DNA from 2 places in the Citrobacter freundii ATCC 8090 genome. Region 2 is predicted to be linked to the other one. Evidence: predicted binding sites of a transcription regulator. Region 2 holds the regulator's gene; the other holds the start of a gene.
What was found. The regulator Fur, encoded in region 2, represses iron uptake genes when iron is present. The targets are predictions, from matches to a motif close to ATAATAATGAGAACNACTATCAA.
Positions count from the first base shown of each region.

Region 1: a site for Fur is predicted at 5,796-5,818, ahead of sufA (Fe-S cluster assembly scaffold SufA). Genes of this name have one in related genera too.

Region 1 covers NZ_CP049015.1:2,199,857-2,209,733, reverse strand. Annotated here, with positions in the region: gene ldtE (L,D-transpeptidase LdtE) at 1-113, opposite strand, end outside; gene sufE (cysteine desulfuration protein SufE) at 237-653, opposite strand; gene sufS (cysteine desulfurase SufS) at 666-1,886, opposite strand; gene sufD (Fe-S cluster assembly protein SufD) at 1,883-3,154, opposite strand; gene sufC (Fe-S cluster assembly ATPase SufC) at 3,129-3,875, opposite strand; gene sufB (Fe-S cluster assembly protein SufB) at 3,892-5,379, opposite strand; gene sufA (Fe-S cluster assembly scaffold SufA) at 5,388-5,756, opposite strand; gene G4551_RS10585 (LysR family transcriptional regulator) at 6,247-7,125, opposite strand; gene G4551_RS10580 (Vmh family MBL fold metallo-hydrolase) at 7,248-8,099, shown strand; gene G4551_RS10575 (YdiH family protein) at 8,166-8,354, opposite strand; gene menI (1,4-dihydroxy-2-naphthoyl-CoA hydrolase) at 8,432-8,842, opposite strand; gene ydiJ (D-2-hydroxyglutarate dehydrogenase YdiJ) at 8,839-9,877, opposite strand, start outside.
Region 2 covers NZ_CP049015.1:1,533,131-1,543,007, forward strand. Annotated here, with positions in the region: gene tcuC (MFS transporter) at 46-1,341, opposite strand; gene tcuB (tricarballylate utilization 4Fe-4S protein TcuB) at 1,395-2,534, opposite strand; gene tcuA (FAD-dependent tricarballylate dehydrogenase TcuA) at 2,521-3,924, opposite strand; gene tcuR (tricarballylate utilization LysR family transcriptional regulator TcuR) at 4,022-4,948, opposite strand; gene fur (ferric iron uptake transcriptional regulator) at 5,077-5,523, opposite strand; gene G4551_RS07340 (ryhB-regulated fur leader peptide) at 5,516-5,602, opposite strand; gene fldA (flavodoxin FldA) at 5,813-6,343, opposite strand; gene ybfE (LexA regulated protein) at 6,499-6,786, opposite strand; gene ybfF (esterase) at 6,915-7,688, opposite strand; gene seqA (replication initiation negative regulator SeqA) at 7,883-8,425, shown strand; gene pgm (phosphoglucomutase (alpha-D-glucose-1,6-bisphosphate-dependent)) at 8,450-9,877, shown strand, end outside.

The DNA.
Region 1 (9,877 bases), 670 kb from region 2:
TGCCCAACAAGGCGGCTGTTCGCCTGGGGCAAAGGATAATCGACCGCCCATGCGGCCTGAATAGCGCTGTAGGCGCCGATTAGCATTAACGTAATAACAGACGCGCGTTTCATACTCACTCACCCCCCTGGCGTTCTTGCCGGACGGCGGCGAGCGCCCGATCCGGCCTACGAGTCACTGCGTTGCCTTACACGAACGCTTTCAAGTCGGTCTGAAAGTTGACGTGTTTTATCAGTTTAGCTAAGAGTTGCGGCTTTGGCGCGAATAGCCCGAATCATCGCCTCCAGCCCTTGTGAACGAGACGGTGTGAGATGCTGTGCGAGCGCCATTTTTTCAAACCACGGGCGCACATCAAAATTCACAATATCCTGAGCCGTCATGCGATCATACAAAATGAATACCACGGCAATAAGCCCTTTCACAATTGCCGCATCACTGTCGCCCTGTAATTCAATAATCCCTTCACCATTCTGACGCATAACAATCCATACCTGGCTTTGGCATCCCTGAATGCTATTTTCCGGGCAGCGTAAGTCATCGTTTAGTTCCGGCAAACGCTGACCCAGTTCAATAATGTACAGGTATTTCTCTTCCCAATTAGCGCAACGCAGAAAATTACGCAACAACTTTTCTTTATCCGGTAGCGCAGCCATAACGCCTCCCTGTTAGCCCAGTAAATGGTGAATACGCTTGAGGCCCGTTACCAGGCGATCCACTTCTTCATGGGTGTTATACATTGCAATCGACGCCCGGCACATCGCGGGAACGTTATAAAAGGCCATCAGCGGCATTGCGCAGTGATGCCCCGTCCGCACGGCGATGCCATAGTTATCGAGAAAACTCCCGACGTCATAGGCGTGATGCTTGCCGAGGTTAAACGCAATCACACCCAGACGGTTATCCGGTCCGTAGATTGTTAAATCCGGCACATCCGCCAGCTGTTCCAACGCATAGCGCATCATGAACTGTTCATATTCGCTGATTTCAGTCAGCCCCAGCGCTGAAACATATTCAATAGCCGCGCCTAGTCCGATAATGCCCCCGGTGTTTGGCGTTCCGGCTTCAAACCGCCAGGGCGCTTTGGCCCACGTCGTTCCCTGACTCAAACTCACCGTCGCAATCATTGAACCACCGCCTTCCCACGGCGGCATCTCCTGCAGCAGCGACTCTCTGGCATACAGAACGCCAATACCGGTTGGACCGTAAAGTTTATGCCCGGAGAAAACATAAAAATCGCAATCCAGCGCCTGCACATCCACCTGATGATGCATCACCGCCTGCGCACCATCTACCAGCACTATCGCGCCGTATTGATGCGCCAGCGCGATCATCTCACCCAACGGGTTTTCCGTGCCCAGCACGTTAGATACGTGGGTAATCGCCAGCAGCTTCGTGCGATCGTCAAACAGCGTCGGCAGCGTTTCCAGCTGCAACGTACCATCGGCATTGAGCGGGATAACGCGCAGTTCTGCACCTACGCGGGCACACAGCATCTGCCAGGGCACAATATTGGCATGGTGCTCCATTTCGCTGATGATAATGTTATCGCCCGCCCGCACATTGCTGCTGCCCCAGCTGTTCGCCACCAGATTGATGCCCTCCGTCGTACCGCGAACAAACACCAGCTCTTCGGCGGAGCGGGCGTTAATAAACAGCGAAACGAGCTTGCGCACATTCTCCATTTTTTCCGTAGCCTGAGCGCTCAGCGTATGGATACCGCGGTGGACCGCCGCATAGCCGTGACGGTAGAACTCGGCTTCGGCATCAATCACCTGGTTCGGCTTTTGCGCGCTGGCCGCGCTATCCAGATACGCCAACGGTAAACCATTCACTTCACGCGTCAGAACCGGAAAATCGGCCCGCACTTTTTCAATGGGAAATGTCATGCTACGCCTCCCGGCAAGCGTTGGGCGATCCGTGCCAGTACCTGTTGTTTCAGCGTTTCCTCGCCCAGGGCTTCCGTTAGCTCAGCGGCAAACGCATAGAGAATCATTTGTTGGGCATCTTGCTGGCCGATCCCGCGCGAACGCAAATAGAACATCTGCTCGTCGTCGATCCGCCCTACCGTCGCCCCGTGACTGCATTTCACGTCGTCGGCATAGATTTCAAGCTGCGGCTTGGTATCCACTTCCGCCAGTTTACCGAGCAGCAAATTATTGTTGGTCATCTGGCCATCAGTTTTAATAGCGTGCTGAGCGACGTTGATCAGGCCATTGAATACCGCCCGCCCCTTATCGCTGACGATCGTTTTATGCAGCTGGCGGCTGTTGCAATATCCTTTGTTATGCTCAAGCCAGGTGCGGGTGTCGCAGACTTCATTTTTCACCGGCATTGCCAGGCTGTTGAGCCGAAGCGTGGTGTTTTCGCCGTTAAGCTGGGTGCTGGTGTTATGACGCAGCACCGCATCACCGAGTAAAAAACTGTGGCTGGCGGCCGTGGCATCCGCCCCCAATTGAATGTCATTGTGCGCGAAATGGTGGCTCTGTGGGTTCTCAAACGCCAGTTTGATGTGGCGCAAGTGCGCATTCGCCGCGACATTCATGGTTAAACGTGCGCCAGTGAAATGGCGAAGCTCGCTGAGGCTGACATAGTGTTCAATAACGGTGGCTTCTGCGCCTTCCGCCAGCTCCAGATGGTGGCGATAGTGCGCCGTGTTCACCTCATCGCCCGCCAGCCCCTGGGTAATGTGCAGTAGCAGCAGCGGTTTCGCTGGGCGCTGGTTACGCTTCACCTGAATGTGAGTGACGCTACGCGACAGGCTTTCGGTCAGGTGCAGAAACACTTCCGGTTGGATAGCCGCTGGCAGCATCTGGCGCGCATCGTCAATGGTAATGTCAAAACCACTACCTTCCGCTCTGTCGCTCAGCGTTGGAGAGAATTGCCCGTCGACAAATACCAGTCGTATGGCATCAATTGCCGGCGCTAACGCTTCACACTGGGCTGACGTTATCTCAGTGACATGACTGACAAACTGGCTATTGGTTAACCCCTCCAGCGGCGTGTATTTCCAGTCCTCATGCTTACGCGTTGGCAGCCCCAGACGCAGCATCTGCTGCAGATGCTGCTGGGCATGTTGCGAGCGCGTCTCACCTTGCGTTTCAAACAGATGGTGCCACTGTTGCAGCACGTTACTGCTGTTCGCTAAGCCAGCCATAACCTTGCTCCTCAAGTTGTTTGACCAGCGTAAAATCACCGGACTTCACTATTCGCCCCTGGTAGAGAACGTGAACATAATCGGGTTTGATATAGTCCAGGATGCGTTGATAATGGGTGACGATAATGAATGAACGTTGCCCGTCGCGTAGTGAGTTCACGCCGTCTGCGACGATTTTCAGCGCATCGATATCCAGCCCGGAGTCCGACTCATCCAGAATGCACAACTGAGGCTCCAGCACCGCCATTTGCAATATGTCATTACGCTTTTTCTCACCGCCGGAGAAACCAACGTTGACCGAACGCGTGAGCAAATCTTCCGGCATCTTCAGCAACGCAATTTTTTCTTCCATCAGATCCTGGAAGTCAAACCTGTCCAGCGACTCTTCACCACGGTAGGTGCGCACCGCATTCAGTGCCGTTTGCAGGAAAAACTGATTACTGACGCCGGGGATTTCCACCGGATACTGGAATGCCATAAAGATCCCTTCGCCGGCCCGGTCTTCCGGTGACAGTTCCAGTAAATCCTTACCGTTGAATTCTACCGTCCCGCCGGTGACTTCATAGTCATCACGTCCGGCCAGGGTGGCGGAAAGCGTACTTTTCCCGGAACCATTTGGCCCCATAATGGCGTGCACTTCTCCGGGGCGAATTTCAAGACTCAGCCCACGCAGGATCGCCTTATCTTCCACACTGACCTGTAAATCTTTGATGCTTAACATGTGCTTTCCTTAAATTTTAACCGACGCTGTGTTCAAGACTTATGGCGAGAAGTTTTTGCGCTTCCACAGCAAATTCCAGCGGCAGTTCAGAGAACACGTCTTTACAGAAACCATTCACGATCATCGAAATGGCATCCTCTTCGCTGATACCGCGCTGCAGGCAGTAAAACAGCTGATCTTCGCCAATGCGCGACGTCGTGGCTTCGTGCTCGAGCTGGGCGCTGTTGTTACGACACTCCACATATGGGAATGTGTGCGCTCCGCAATCCGCCCCGATCAGCATCGAGTCACATTGGGTATAGTTGCGGGCGTTGGTGGCGGTCGGCATGATTTTCACTAAACCGCGATAGCTGTTCTGGCTGTGTCCGGCGGAGATCCCTTTCGAGATAATGGTCGATTTGGTGTTTTTACCGATGTGGATCATCTTGGTGCCTGTATCGGCCTGCTGATGACCACTTGTCAGGGCCACGGAGTAGAATTCGCCGATAGAGTTGTCGCCACGCAAAATGCAGCTTGGGTATTTCCAGGTAATGGCCGAGCCGGTTTCCGACTGCGTCCACGACATTTTGCTGTTTTCACCTTCGCACAGAGCGCGCTTGGTGACGAAGTTCAAAATGCCGCCGGTGTTACCATCCCCGGGGAACCAGTTTTGCACCGTCGAGTATTTCACTTCGGCATCTTTGTGGATGATGACTTCTACCACCGCGGCATGCAGCTGGTAGCTGTCGCGCACCGGAGCCGAACAGCCCTCGATATAGCTGACGTAGCTGCCCTCATCCGCGACCAGAATGGTGCGTTCAAACTGCCCGGTTTTTTCCGCATTGATACGGAAATAGGTCGACAGTTCCATGGGGCAACGCACGCCTTTCGGTACATAAATAAACGTGCCGTCAGATGCCACCGCTGCATTCAGCGCGGCAAAGAAGTTGTCATTACCTGGAACCACGGTGCCCAGATATTGTTTTACCAGCTCAGGATGATCGTGAATCGCCTCACCGAACGAACAGAAAATAATGCCCTGTTCCGCCAGTTTGTCGCGATAGGTGGTCGCCACCGATACCGAGTCAAAAATAGCATCAACCGCCACCTCTTTGCCTTCACGGACCGGTACGCCAAGCTGTTCAAAGGCATCCTCAACCTCTTTGCTTAAAAACGCATTCGCCCCCGTTTGCTGCACCGCTCCCGGCTCAGACGCGCAGGTTTCATCGCAGTTACCGCAGGACGGTGCGGAATAATAGCTGTACTCCTGATAATTCAGCTTGTCGTAGTGCGCTTTTAGCCAGTGCGGCTCTTCCATCGTCAGCCATGCCCGAAAGGCATTCAGGCGGAATTCCAGCATCCAGTCGGGTTCATTACGTTTTGCCGAAATCGCGCGCACGACCTCTTCGTTGATCCCTTTCGCCAGCTCATCGGTTTGCAGTTGGGTGAAGAAGCCCTCTTTGTAATTAAGGTGCCCGCCAGCCCAGGTGTTGACATCGTCAGTTGCTTCAGTATTACGAGACATAGTACCGCCTATACCCCAAAACTTTCGCCACAGCCGCATTCGTTCTGGGCTTTCGGGTTATGAAATTTAAATAACTGATTTAATCCTTCGCGAACGAAATCGACTTCTGTGCCGTCGATGAACGGCATCGCCTGTAAAGGCACATACAGTCTGGCGCCATCCGTTTCAAACAGGAGATCGTCTTTTTGGGCCTCGCGCACGGTATCCAGCACGTAGCCGAATCCCGCGCATCCCGTTTGCTTCACGCCCAGGCGCACGCCCAACATGTCGGGTTGCTTTGCCACCAGTTCACGGATATGCGCCGCAGCCGCAGGTGTTAACGTCAGTCCACGCCAGGCAAAATCGTCCGGGTTAAATGTTCCTGAATGCAATTCCATAGGGTTACCTCGAGTCACTAGCTTTTAAGCTATAACAACATGTTAGTGATAATGATTATCACTTCAACCCCTCAACAGCAGGGGCATTCGGGTTAACCGCCCTTTTTGACTACTTTTACTAAGCATAGACCCTGCAGCGAGGGTTTACAGGAATGGAATTATTTGTTCAATGCATTGATTAATAATGGATTATAGAAATCTAATCGTTCAGGCAGGTCAAAGATTAAAAGATGTATAGATAATGTCTATTTAAGGGATAGGTAGGGATAAAAACAGGGAAAACAACTATTCAAATAATATGCTAATGACAAAAAACCCTTAAGTCTGCTTGCTGGCAGGCTTAAGGGTTCCGGCCCCATCCGGCGCTTATCTCCGGCACTCACGATGGCTTAGCTCTTGAAGGGGCGATAAGAATAATCTCATACACCGTTAAGTTTTTTTTAACACAACTTGCGGTTTGACTATTTTGTGAGCACGTTTAGCTACCTTTTTAGCATTGCGCCGCCCCACTAAGCGCATCCAGCAGCAAACGTAGCCCCGCAGGCTGATGCTCCCGAGAAAGGTATAAGCCATAAATTGGTAAGCATTTAGGTTGAAGTTCTGGCAGTAATCGAATTAACGCTCCCTGCGCCAGCCCTTCCTGCGCTTCCAGTTCTGGCACCAACGCGATTCCCATTCCTGCCACCGCCGACTCGCAGAGCAGCGAAGAGATCCCTGCACTCAAATTCCCTTTGATTGCAACGGAGACAGACTGCCCCTGGGCATCCAAAAAGTGCCAGGATTGTCCGGCAAAACCGCTGTAGTACAGGCAATTGTGCCGAGTGAGATCGTCGACTGTCTCAGGCGTGCCATGTTGATGCAGATAATCTGCGGACGCGCAAAGTACCGATTTACAGTCGCCCAACCGACGGGCGATGGTTCCTGGCTCGGGATTATCCGTTATGCGGATCGCCACATCGATGCGTTCCCCCACAAGGCTTACCGGTTGATTATTGATCTCCACCTCAATACGTAATTGCGGATATTGCTCCATAAACGCCGGCAGAACCGGAGCAAGAATATGCATGGCGGTAAAATGGGCGCAGGCCACACGTAGCGTGCCGGAGGGAATTTGCGCGCCACTGGCGGCACCAATATCCAGCGAAAGTTGCGCCAGAGAACGCGTTTTCAGTAATGCCTCTTCACCCGCCGGCGTGATCGTCAAGCGACGCGATGAGCGATGGATAAGCCTTACGCCTGCCCATTTTTCCATCTCGTCGAGGTAGCGACTGACCATCGGACGGGAAAGCCCCAATGCACGTGCAGCGGCGCTCAGACTGCCCAAATCACAGATATGGTTAAATACCGTTGCCGCCATCACTCTGTCCATTGCATCCCATCCGATCGTTTTATGAAACTCAGCATGTCCTAATGAGGGAATTCTAACAGATACGAATATGCTTAAAATACGGGAACTATCAAAAGACAATTCCCTGCATAAGGTTACCTGGTATGAAAGTTAAATCTCTGGCCCTGCTGTTACCTCTGTTTTCGTCTTCAGCTTTCGCCGCACCGCTACAGCTGGACGTCTATAATCCGCAGGAGAAGGGTATTTTCCCGGTCTCTTCGACGCTGGTGTCTGGCCCCAAAGAGGCGATTTTGTTTGACGCCCAGTTCAGCACCAAAGATGGCGAACAGCTGGTGCAGATGATTCGCGCCAGCGGTAAAACGCTGAAGGCTATCGTGATCACTTCCGGCGATCCGGATTTCTATTTCGGTCTGCAACCCATCGTCAACGCTTTCCCACAGGTAAAAGTTCTGGCAACACCGCAGGTGGTAGACCATATCCGCGCCACCAAAGAGGCCAAACTGCAATTCTGGGGCCCGCAAATGAAGGACGGCGCGCCAACATCGCTCACTGTTCCGCAGGCGACGACGCAAACGCAGTTCACGGTTGATGGTGAACCGCTGGAACTGCGTCACTCCAACGATTATGCAGCGTATATCTGGATCCCGGCGAATCGGGCCATTATTGGCGGCACAGGCGTGGCTTCAGGTATTCACGTCTGGACGGCGGATACACAATCTGAAGAACAGCGTAGTACATGGCGTAACGTACTGAGCGAAATGCAGAGCTTACAGCCCACTCAAGTGGTCCCGGGTCATTACATTGGCGAACGCCCAACCGGCGATAAAGCTATTCGCTTCACCCAGGACTATTTGCAGTCGTTTGAGCAGGTGTTAGGGGCGAAGAAAGGATCGGATTATGTGATTAAAACCATGACGGCAGCATGGCCAGGTCTGGCGGACGCAAGCTCGCTGGAACTAAGTGCGAAGGTTAACAGCGGTGAGATGAAGTGGTAATGAAGATTTAAGGCAAAAATAACCCCGAACACGTGTCGGGGTTTCGTTACGATAAGCATACCGGAATCAATGAACGCCCATGCGCCAGGCAAAATAGATCTCTTCTTTCAGTTCCATCGAGGAGAGCGCCAGTAAATCAGCAAACTCCAGTTCGAGCTGTTTCAGCCTTTTCAGGTACTGAGCCGGTGAAAGATCGGTTTTATCACGACGTAAAAATTCTATTGCCAGTTGGGCAGGGTCTAATTGGGTAGACATATCATCCTCGCTTGTGTTCAAAACCTGCACAGTATAACACCATTCCCTGTGCAGATAATGACCAAAAGCAATATGCATCACAAAATTGCGGTCGTCAGACGCGAAGTACAGCACAATCGTCCCTGCTCATCGAAGATCTCTATTTGCCAAACCTGGTGACGAGAGCCGGTATGTAACGCGCGACATACGCCCCTGACGTGCCCTTCCCGCGCAGAACGGATATGGTTGGCGTTGATCTCCAGGCCCACCACTTTCTGCTCACCCTGAGTACACAGGTATCCCGCTACCGAACCAATACTTTCCGCCAGCACCACGGATGCGCCGCCGTGCAGCAACCCAAAGGGTTGTTTGGTGCGATGGTCCACCGGCATTGTAGCTTCCAGCGTATCGTCACCAATGTGCACAAAACGAATATCTAGCAACCCAACCATATTTCCTTCACCCATGGCATTGAGCGCCTCGAGTGTGACTTCACGTTTCCAGATCATCCTATAATCTCCAGCAGTGCCTGTAATGGGTGGCGAACGCCCGTACCTTCAACGCGTTTAACCTGACTGCGACAGGAGTACCCGGTAGCCAGACAACGGTTACGTGGCAATCGTTGCATTGCCTGGTGCCATGATAACTCATAGATCCCCAATGAGTTTTGGTGATTCTTCACTTCGTGGCCGTAGGTGCCAGCCATACCACAGCATCCCACGCTGACGTTCTCCAGCTTTGCGCCAAAGCGAGCAAAAATAGCCGCCCACTGTGCAGGCGCGCCCGGCAAGGCCGTCACTTCGGTACAGTGACCAAAGAAATACCACGGTTCACCGCCAACAGCGACTGGCTGCTGTGCTTCCACAGCTTTCGATAACCATTCGTTGGCTAGCAACACATGGAAATCCCCCCGTTGTTCACCCAGCACCATCTTGTATTCATCGCGATAACAAAGCACCAGCGCCGGATCAACACCCACCATCGGAATATTCAGCTTCGCTACCCGGTTAAGAAACTCGGATGTCTTTTTCGCCGTTTTGGCAAAACGGTTTAAGAAGCCTTTAATGTGCTGCGCCTTGCCGTTTGGCGAAAACGGCAGCAGTACCGGCTGCATGCCCAGCTTCTCTACCAGACGTATAAAGTCAGCAACCACCTGCGCATCGTAATAGCTGGTGAAAGGGTCCTGCACCACCAGCACCGTACGGGCTTTTTGCTCAAGGCTGAGTAATTCGAGCTGTTCCAACGTCATATTGGCGGAGCGATGCCCCACCAGTTGGCGTTGCAGCGACGGTGCAGACAACAGAGGTAAATCAACCATTCCAATGTGCTTTTTAGCCAGGTTTCGCACCAGCGGCTGGTTGATGAAGAAGTTAAACGTTTTGGGCGCTCGTGCCATTAACGGCGCATAGCTCTCAACGGTCGCCACCATGTGATCGCGCAACGGGCGCAGATAACGCGTGTGGTACAGCTGGAGGAAGCGCGAACGGAACTCCGGTACATCAATTTTAATTGGACACTGGGTGGAACAGGCTTTACACGCCAGG
Region 2 (9,877 bases):
AAATGAAAAAGACAACGGGCGGAGAATTTTCCGCCCGTTTGCATTTCAGAGCTTATTTTCCACTGGTTGATAACCCCGACTTAGCCGGACAAACAGCATTGCCGTGGCGGCGAGTCCGCAAAGTGCCGCGCACATCAGCCACCATCCCGGTGAGCTTTTATCCCCGGTTAGCTGAACCAGTGCCGTGGATATGACCGGCGTTAGGCCGCCAAAAATCGCTGTGGCAAGACTGAATGCCAGTGAAAAGCCCACCGTACGCACATAGACCGGCATCACCTCGGTGAGTGCGGCTACCATTGCCCCGTTATACATACCAAAAAAGAATGAGAACCAAAGCAGGACCAATGTCATGCGAGTGAAATCTGGCGCGGCGGTGAGCCAGTGCATTACCGGCCAGGTGGTGATCAGAGCGAGTATGGTAATCCCCATTAACACCGGACGACGACCAATTCGGTCAGAAATTGCCCCGCCAATGGGCAGCCAGATAAAGTTAGAAATACCGACCAGCATGGTGACCACCAGGCTGTCGCGAGCGCTCAGGTGGAGTACAGCCCTGCCGTAGGTCGGGGTGTAGACGGTGATGAAGTAAAATGTCGTTGTGGTCATCGCCACCAGCAGCGTACCTGCAGCGATAAGACGCCAGTTTTTGACGATAGTGGTGAAAATTTCCCGAGTGTCGGGGCGGTGCGTGCGTTGTAAAAATGCGTCTGTTTCCTGCAGCGAGCGGCGGAGCACGAAGATCAAAGGAATAATCATGCAACCAATAAAGAAGGGAATGCGCCAGCCCCATTCCGAGATCTGATCGTGTCCCAGGGTAGCGTTCAGACAGTAACCAATCAGCGCCGCCACCACAATGGCGACCTGTTGACTGGCCGACTGCCAACTGGTGTAGAAGCCTTTATTGCCAGGCGTGGCGATTTCCGAAAGATAAACCGAGACACCGCCTAACTCTACGCCTGCAGAAAATCCCTGTAATAATCGTCCAAGTAATACCAGCACGGGAGCCAGCAGGCCAATACTGTGATAGCCAGGTACAAGGGCAATCAGCAGGGTACCGCAGCCCATAATCGCCAGCGTCACCATCAGGCCTTTACGACGACCAATTCTGTCGATATAAGCACCCAGCACAATGGCGCCAACGGGTCGCATTAAGAAACCCGAACCAAAAACAGCGAAAGTTAACATTAGCCCGGCAAATTCACTCTCCGCGGGAAAGAAGGTCTTTGCAATATAGGTGGCGTAAAACCCGAACAGAAAAAAGTCGAACTGTTCGAGAAAATTACCGCTGGTTACCCGCAGTATTGCGCCGAAAGTTCCGGCGCGCGATGGTTGTTGTGTCATTGGGTTTGCTCCACTGTCTTATCATAATATTTATAGAGGTAAGAGTGTGCGGGTTAGTTGTCTGTGACCCCCGCCTGTTTGCCGCGCCGTTTCTCAATCGCCCACTTGAGTAAGGCTGCGCAGCGGTAAAATCCATGGGCAAATTTTCCGTAAGGAATGGTCAGAAAGAGCGCCATGACCACGCCGAGGTGAATGGCGAGCAAAATAGCCATCCAGGACGAGTCTCTTCCTGCCAGCAGGGCTAAACCGGTCAGACTGGTCAGCAGCAGCAGCAAAATAAAACCGCGATCCATCGGTTTTTGCCGTGCGTCGCCATGTAGCGGTGAACGCTTGAGATTGAGCCATAGCAAGCCAGCCGGGCCGACAACCAGGCCAATGCCTCCCAACGTGCCCAGCATGACCGGAACGCTGAAGAACGGATAGGGTGCTTCTATACCTGCGAAATAGTGATAGCCCGTCGCCACCACGGTGGCGGCAAAGCAGAGCAGAAAACCGTAGAAAGTGAAGTGATGAAAACGGCGGCGCATCAGAGTGAAGGCATCATCTGCTTCATTACAACCTTTACCGTGCCCACCATCGAGATACTTTAGTGTCAGCGCATCGTGTGAAGCTTCAGCAATTTCGACGGAACGTGGCATACCGGGAGAAATCTCGCGCCAGAAGCGGATAACGCCCGCCATCAGCAGACCTATCGCCAGAATAAATACCGAACCAAACATCCAGGCCAGCAGGTTATGCGGGAAAATTTGGTAGAAATCTCCGGCCAACGGAGGATGGAGTAACGAGCCTTTTAACCCCATGGCGAGCAGTAAAAACAGGATCAGACCGAAAACCAGCGCCAGCGTCACGGTGACGCCTGCGCGACGATAAAGCGCGCCAAAGGCCGCGGGTTGCGCGTAGTGCTGATAGGTTTCAAGCCGGACTTCTGCCATCGCCTTCGGCACGTTGATGGCAAACTCATGAGGCGGGGCATACTGACAGGCGTGCAGGCAGGCACCGCAGTTATGGCACAAGTTTGCCAGATAATTGATATCCGCTTTACCGAATTCCAGGCGCTGCGTCATTGCCGGGAACACGGCGCAAAATCCTTCACAATAGCGACAGGCGTTGCAGACCTGCATCACGCGTTCAACTTCCGCTTCCGGTTCGGTGATAATTTGCGCGTCGATAATCAGTTTCTCAAGCTGCCTCATGACGAGTCTCCTTACGTGCGGCCAGCGCGGCTTCTTTTCCGGCAATACGGCCAAAAGTGGTACCGATTGACATGCCCACGCCTGCGGTGTAGCCCTTGCCCAGCACGTTGCCCGCCATCATCTCTCCGGCGACGAACAGGTTGCGGCTTGGCTGCCCGGCAAAGTGTACGGCAGCGCGTTCATTTACTTTTAACCCGAGATAGGTGAAGGTGATCCCTGGCCGCAGGGCATAGCCGTAGTAAGGCGGCTGGTCCAGTGGTCGCGCCCAGTGTGTCTTCGCGGGGGTTAACGCTTTTGTCGTGCAGTTATCCAGAATGGTATGGTTGAACTGGCCGGGCTGGCAGGCGTTGTTGTACTCCGTCACGGTGTGGGTAAAGTGTTCGCCATTCAGCCCCAACTGATGAGCCAGTTCCGCCAGCGTATTGGCCTGTGCGCCAGGAAAGACCGGAGGCATGAAGTGGCCGATGGCTTTACTGTCGATAATGGAGTAGCCAATCTGCCCGGGCTGTTGGGCGACCAGTCGTCCCCAAATGGCGTAGCGTTTGGGCCAGAAATCTTCGCCTTCATCATAAAAACGCTCAGCGTCACGGTTGACGACTATGCCGAGCGAAACACAGTCCACGCGGGTACAAATCCCGCCGTCATATAATGGCGCTCTGGCGTCAATGGCTACGCAGTGTGACTGGGAGGGTTCGCCGATGATGTCGGCTCCGGCATCGATCATAAATTTGAGCAGTACGCCCTGGTTAAAGCGCGTGCCGCGAATCAGAAAGTTATCTGCAGGCCATTCGCCGCGCTCGTTCTCTCCCCACGCTTCTCGCAGCCATTCGCGGTTTGACTCAAACCCGCCAGCGGCAAGCACGCAGGATTTCGCTGTAATGCGCTCTTCACCTGCCAGCGCCGCCACGAACTCGCCATTACGCAGTTCAAGCGCCTGAACAGGGGTGTTATAGCGGATCTGCACTCCCAGTTTTTCTGCGCTGCGATAATAGGCATTCACCAGGGCCTTGCCACCGCCCATAAAAAAGGCGTTGGTTCGCGCCACGTGTAAAGCGCCAGAGAGAGGAGGTTGAAAATTGACGCCGTGCTGGCGCATCCAGTCGCGGCATTGTGAAGAGGTGCGGATCACCAGACGTGCCAGGGCTTCGTTGGTATTTCCTTCCGTGACGCGCTGCAGATCTTGCCAATACTCCTCTTCCGGATAGCTTTCCACCAGCACATCCTGCGGTGCATCATGCATACAGCGCAGGTTACGCGTGTGTTGGGAATTTCCCCCACGCCATTCCCGGGGAGCCGCTTCGAGTAGTAAAACGGAAGCGCCTTGCTCCCGGGCGGTAAGGGCAGCGCATAAGGCAGCATTGCCACCGCCAATCACCAGAACATCAACCATCGTATACTCCATTACCATTTAACTAATTGTTAAATTTGTAATTAAAATGTATGCGAACGGCTTGTGCGGGCGCTATGACGTAGTGCTAAAGAGGGCTTTAGTTATTGTAAAGGATGGCGCCTGGCCAGCGTCCTGCTTCCACCAGTTGATGCATCACTTTCGTCAGCACCACGCGGGCTGCGAGGCCCGCCGGGGTGAGCTCATCGTCAGAGAGGCTCACCAGAAAGTTGGGGCGGCTAAGTATCGGATTATGGACGCCGATCACTCTTAGCGTCTCTTTATCGAGATGGGAAATCGCCGCTCCGGGTTGAAGAGTGGCGCCAATGCCACTGCGCACGGCGCGCATCAGCAGCGCCAGACCATCAATTTCTGTAGCGATCTCAATGTTCAGCGAGTGTTCCTGACAAATTGCTTCCAGCCTGCCGCGCAGACCGTGGCCTGGGCTGGGCATTATCAATGGAATACTCGCCAACTGGGCTGGGGCAATATTGTCATCGGTAATATCAGCCAGTAGGGCATGGGTCCCAATCAAAAACAGCCGTTCTTCGAGAATCGGTCTGGCACTCCAGCGCAGGATCTTTTCTTTTTGAAACACCACAGCCAGATCAATCTGGCGGGTATTAATCATCCGTTCCAGATTACCAGAGAGACTTTCCACCACATGCAGGCGAACATCGCTATAGCTTTCCCGCATGGCGTGAATAAAAGGCATACCGAGAACTGAAGCGGTACTGGGAGCCATGCCGACGCTGACGTGCCCGGAAAGCCGGGATTCACGCGCGGCGAGGATTGCATCGTCTGCGTGACGGAGCGCCAGCTGCGCCTGGGAGTAAAAAGCCAGTCCGGCGCTGGTGGGTGTCACGCCTCGCGAAGTGCGCTGCAGCAGGCGAATAGCGAGTTCGTTTTCCAGACGCGACATTTGCTGGCTGAGTGCCGAAACCCCGATATTGAGATCGAGCGCCGCGCTACCCATGCTGCCGGTTTCTACAATGCGCACAAAATAGCGTAGCTGGCGAAGTTCCATTTCGACTCTCCGGAAGGGGCAATTGATTTTTACATTAAAGCAACACAGGAGCGGAGGGAAGGGGAAAAGGGCAGGTAACGCCCATAAAAAAAGCCAACCGGATGGTTGGCTTTTCAGAAAGCATTACATTATTTGCCGTCGTGGGCGTGCTCATCTTCGCGGCAATCGCCTTCGGCACAGTGACCGTAAAGATAGAGGCTATGGTTAGTTAAGCGAATGCCATGTTTAGCCGCAATCTCACGTTGGCGGGCTTCGATGGAATCATCGCTGAACTCGACCACTTTGCCGCAGTCAAGGCAGATGAGGTGATCGTGATGATGCTGTTGAGTCAATTCGAAGACGGATTTACCACCTTCAAAATTATGGCGGGTCACGATACCGGCATCATCAAACTGGTTCAGCACGCGATACACGGTCGCCAGACCAATTTCTTCACCCATATCGATCAGGCGTTTGTATAAGTCTTCCGCACTGACGTGATGGTTATCCGGTTCCTGAAGAACTTCCAGAATTTTTAAACGAGGAAGCGTTACTTTCAGGCCAGCCTTCTTTAATGCGGTATTGTTGTCAGTCATGCGGAATCTGTCCTGTAGCTAAACGATTCACTTCATTAACAGAAGTGACAGAAATTGCACTTGAGATAATGCGATTCATTATAGAACTGCCATGGCTAAATGAAAACTGCAAGTCTCTGGCATATATTGTTAATCAAAACGTGGTATCGCCGACAAACACACTGTGCAACACCCGATTGGCATCCAGCCATTGTACAGGGTCAGACGAAAAAGTTACAAATTTGTAGCAATTATTTTGATTGGTTTTATCTATTGATGCGGCGCAGATGGAAATCTGCGCCACACGAAATCAGGCATTAATGATTTCGTCGAGGTGCAGCTCTTCAGAGATCTGCTTAACCCATTTTTCTACGCGTTCTGCGGTCAGTTCAGGTTGGCGATCTTCATCGATAGCCAGACCGACAAAATGGTCGTCGTCAGCCAGACCTTTGGACGCTTCAAAGTGATAACCCGCCGTTGGCCAGTGACCAACGATGGTTGCGCCGCGCGGTTCGATGATGTCGCGAATGGTCCCTAACGCATCGCAGAAATATTCTGCGTAATCTTCCTGGTCGCCACAGCCGAACAATGCAACCAGTTTGCCGTTAAAATCAATGTCTTCGAGGGTAGGGAAGAAGTCGTCCCAGTCGCACTGCGCTTCACCGTAGTACCAGGTTGGGATGCCGAGCAGCAGAATGTCATACCCTTCGAGGTCTTCTTTGCTGCTTTTTGCAATGTCATGAACATCGGCAACGTCTTTACCAAGCTGTTTTTGAATCATTTTTGCGATGTTTTCGGTATTACCGGTGTCGCTGCCGAAAAAGATGCCAGTGATTGCCATGAGTAAAATAACCTCTTGAAACTTATTGAAATGGTGGTGGCGCATTGCCCACGGATAAGGGCAATCATAGCAGAACAGTCAGGCATGCGGAAACAGCAAACACGCAGGACTGCACTCTGTGCTACACGATTTATGATTTAGAGCAGAAATTCAGACTATGCCTGACCGCGCAATGCGCTGAGTTGGTTCATCAGCATCTCTTCGATGAGTTCACTGCGACTCATGTTGCGTGCCTCAGCCAGCTCGTTCAGAGCGTCAACGGCATCAGCGTTCAGTTTCAGTTCGACACGCTTAAGCCCGCGAACTTTGTCACGCTTAAGCTGATTACGTTTATTAATACGTAACTGTTCATCACGCGAGAGCGGATTAGTTTTGGGTCGTCCCGGGCGACGCTCCTGCGCGAACAGATCTAATGTCGTACGGTCCGTTTGTTCTTTGGCCATGATCTTGGTGACTTCGGGGAAACAATCAGCCAGGCGTCTGCCCGGATGGATAGCGCGCCATAATACATCAGCAGGGGAGACACGCCAACGCCCGCGCGCGTAATCGCGCGCAGACGCTGAGTTTTTAATCAGTTAGCCTGCTCGCTCAGATAACGACGGATGGCGCGCAGCACCGCCTCCGGTTTTTCGGCATGCACCCAATGCCCGGCGCCTGCTATAACGTGCGCACGAGCTTGTGGGAATTGCGCCAGCAGTTGTTCGCGATACGCTTCGGTAACATACGGTGAGTTGCCGCCTGGGATAAACAGCGCCGGGTGCTCCCACGCAGGAATGGTTTCCCAACCGACGATATGCGGATATTGATCCCACAATACGGGAACGTTAAAGCGCCACTCGCCGTCAACAAAGGATTTCAGCAGAAACTGGATAACACCTTCCTCCTGCAGGTGCTGGCGCATGACGCTTGCCGCCTGCTGGCGTGAGGACGCTTGTGCATCGGTTACGGCATTGATTGCCGCAAAAATCTCATCGTGGCGGCGAACATGGTAGTCAACGGGAGCAATGTCGATGGCGACCAGCCGTTCGACACGTTCCGGAGCCAGAGCAGTCAGCGCCATGACGGCTTTTCCGCCCATCGAGTGGCCAATAAAGATCGCTTTTTCGATCTGCCGATCGTCCAGCGTATCCAGCAGATCTTGCGCCATGGCCGGATAATTCATCTCAGGTGAACGAGGGGAGAGGCCATGGTTTCGCATATCGACCTGGATGATGTCGTGGTCGGCTACTAGATCGCGTGCCAGGATCCCCAGGTTATCCAGGCTGCCAAACAAGCCGTGCACCAGGACGATGGGAGAATTATTGTGCAGGTTTTGCGCAGATTGCGCTCGGATATTCAATTTCATGGCAAAGTTCTTTTTTTCACACTCACGGGTTAGGGTATCATGTTGACCATTCTGCCACATGGCTGCAACAACTACGGTTACTCTGAGTTTTGCTGGCCACCAGGCTTGACGCTATCCGCTGTTGGGATTTGCCTTTACACTACGTGTGTTTACCCCGACAACTTGTATTCAGCTAAACACTGCACTGGATTAAGATGAAAACGATTGAAGTTGATGATGAACTCTATAGCTATATTGCCAGCCACACCAAGCATATTGGCGAGAGCGCATCCGACATTTTACGGCGTATGTTGAAATTTTCCGCCGCATCACAGCCTGTCACTCCGATAGTCAAAGAAGTCCGCGCTGTGCAACCTGTCGTGGAAGCCAAGCCGGTTAACCCCGTAAAAGATAAAGTGCGCGCGATGCGTGAACTGCTGCTGTCCGACGAATACGCGGAACAGAAGAAAGCAGTAAATCGCTTTATGCTGGTGCTGTCTACACTCTATTCACTGGATCAAAACGCGTTCGCCGAAGCAACGGAATCGTTGCATGGTCGTACGCGTGTTTATTTTGCAGCTGATGAACAGACGCTGCTGAAAAATGGTAATCAAACCAAACCGAAGCACGTGCCAGGCACGCCGTACTGGGTGATCACCAATACCAATACCGGCCGTAAATGCAGCATGGTTGAACACATCATGCAGTCAATGCAATTCCCTGCGGAATTGATTGAAAAGGTTTGCGGAACAATTTAATCCTTGCATTAGAAGGACCAGGCAATGGCAATCCACAATCGTGCAGGTCAACCTGCGCAACAGAGTGATTTGATTAACGTCGCCCAACTGACGGCACAATACTATGTACTGAAACCAACGGCAGGGAACGCTGAGCACGCTGTTAAGTTCGGTACGTCCGGACATCGCGGCAGTGCAGGTCGTCATAGTTTTAACGAGCCGCATATTCTGGCTATCGCCCAGGCGATTGCTGAAGAACGTGCGAAAAACGGGATTACTGGTCCGTGCTATGTGGGCAAGGATACCCACGCGCTGTCTGAACCGGCTTTTATCTCTGTACTGGAAGTGCTGGCGGCGAACGGCGTTGACGTCATCGTGCAGGAAAATAACGGCTTTACGCCAACCCCTGCTGTATCGAACGCTATCCTGGTCCACAACAAAAAAGGCGGCCCGCTGGCTGACGGCATTGTGATCACGCCGTCCCACAACCCGCCGGAAGATGGCGGCATTAAATACAACCCGCCAAATGGTGGTCCGGCAGACACTAATGTCACCAAAGTGGTGGAAGACAGAGCCAACGCGCTGCTGGCGGCCGGTCTGCAAGGCGTGAAGCGTATGTCGCTGGACGCTGCGCTGGCATCTGGTCATGTGAAAGAGCAGGATCTGGTTCAGCCGTTTGTTGAAGGACTGGCTGACATCGTAGACATGGCGGCGATCCAGAAAGCGGGTCTGACGCTGGGTGTCGATCCGCTGGGCGGTTCCGGTATCGAATACTGGAAGCGTATTGCTAAGCACTACAACCTGAACCTGACTATCGTTAACGATCACGTTGATCAGACTTTCCGCTTTATGCATCTCGACAAAGATGGCGCAATCCGCATGGACTGCTCCTCCGAGTGTGCGATGGCGGGGCTGTTGGCGCTGCGCGACAAGTTCGATCTGGCCTTTGCCAATGACCCAGACTACGACCGTCACGGTATCGTCACCCCGGCAGGGCTGATGAATCCGAACCACTATCTGGCGGTGGCGATCAACTACCTGTTCCAGCATCGTCCGCAGTGGGGCAAAGATGTTGCCGTCGGTAAGACGCTGGTGTCATCGGCGATGATTGACCGTGTAGTGAATGATTTAGGGCGTAAACTGGTTGAAGTGCCGGTTGGCTTTAAATGGTTTGTTGACGGTCTGTTTGACGGCAGTTTTGGCTTTGGTGGGGAAGAGAGCGCGGGGGCATCTTTCCTGCGTTTCGACGGTACACCGTGGTCAACCGACAAAGACGGCATCATCATGTGCCTGCTGGCGGCAGAAATTACCGCAGTGACCGGTAAGAACCCGCAGGAGCACTACAACGAACTGGCTGCTCGCTTTGGCGCACCGAGCTACAACCGCCTGCAGGCAAGCGCGACCTCCGCGCAGAAAGCGGCGCTGTCTAAGCTGTCTCCGGAAATGGTGAGCGCCAGTACGCTTGCGGGCGAC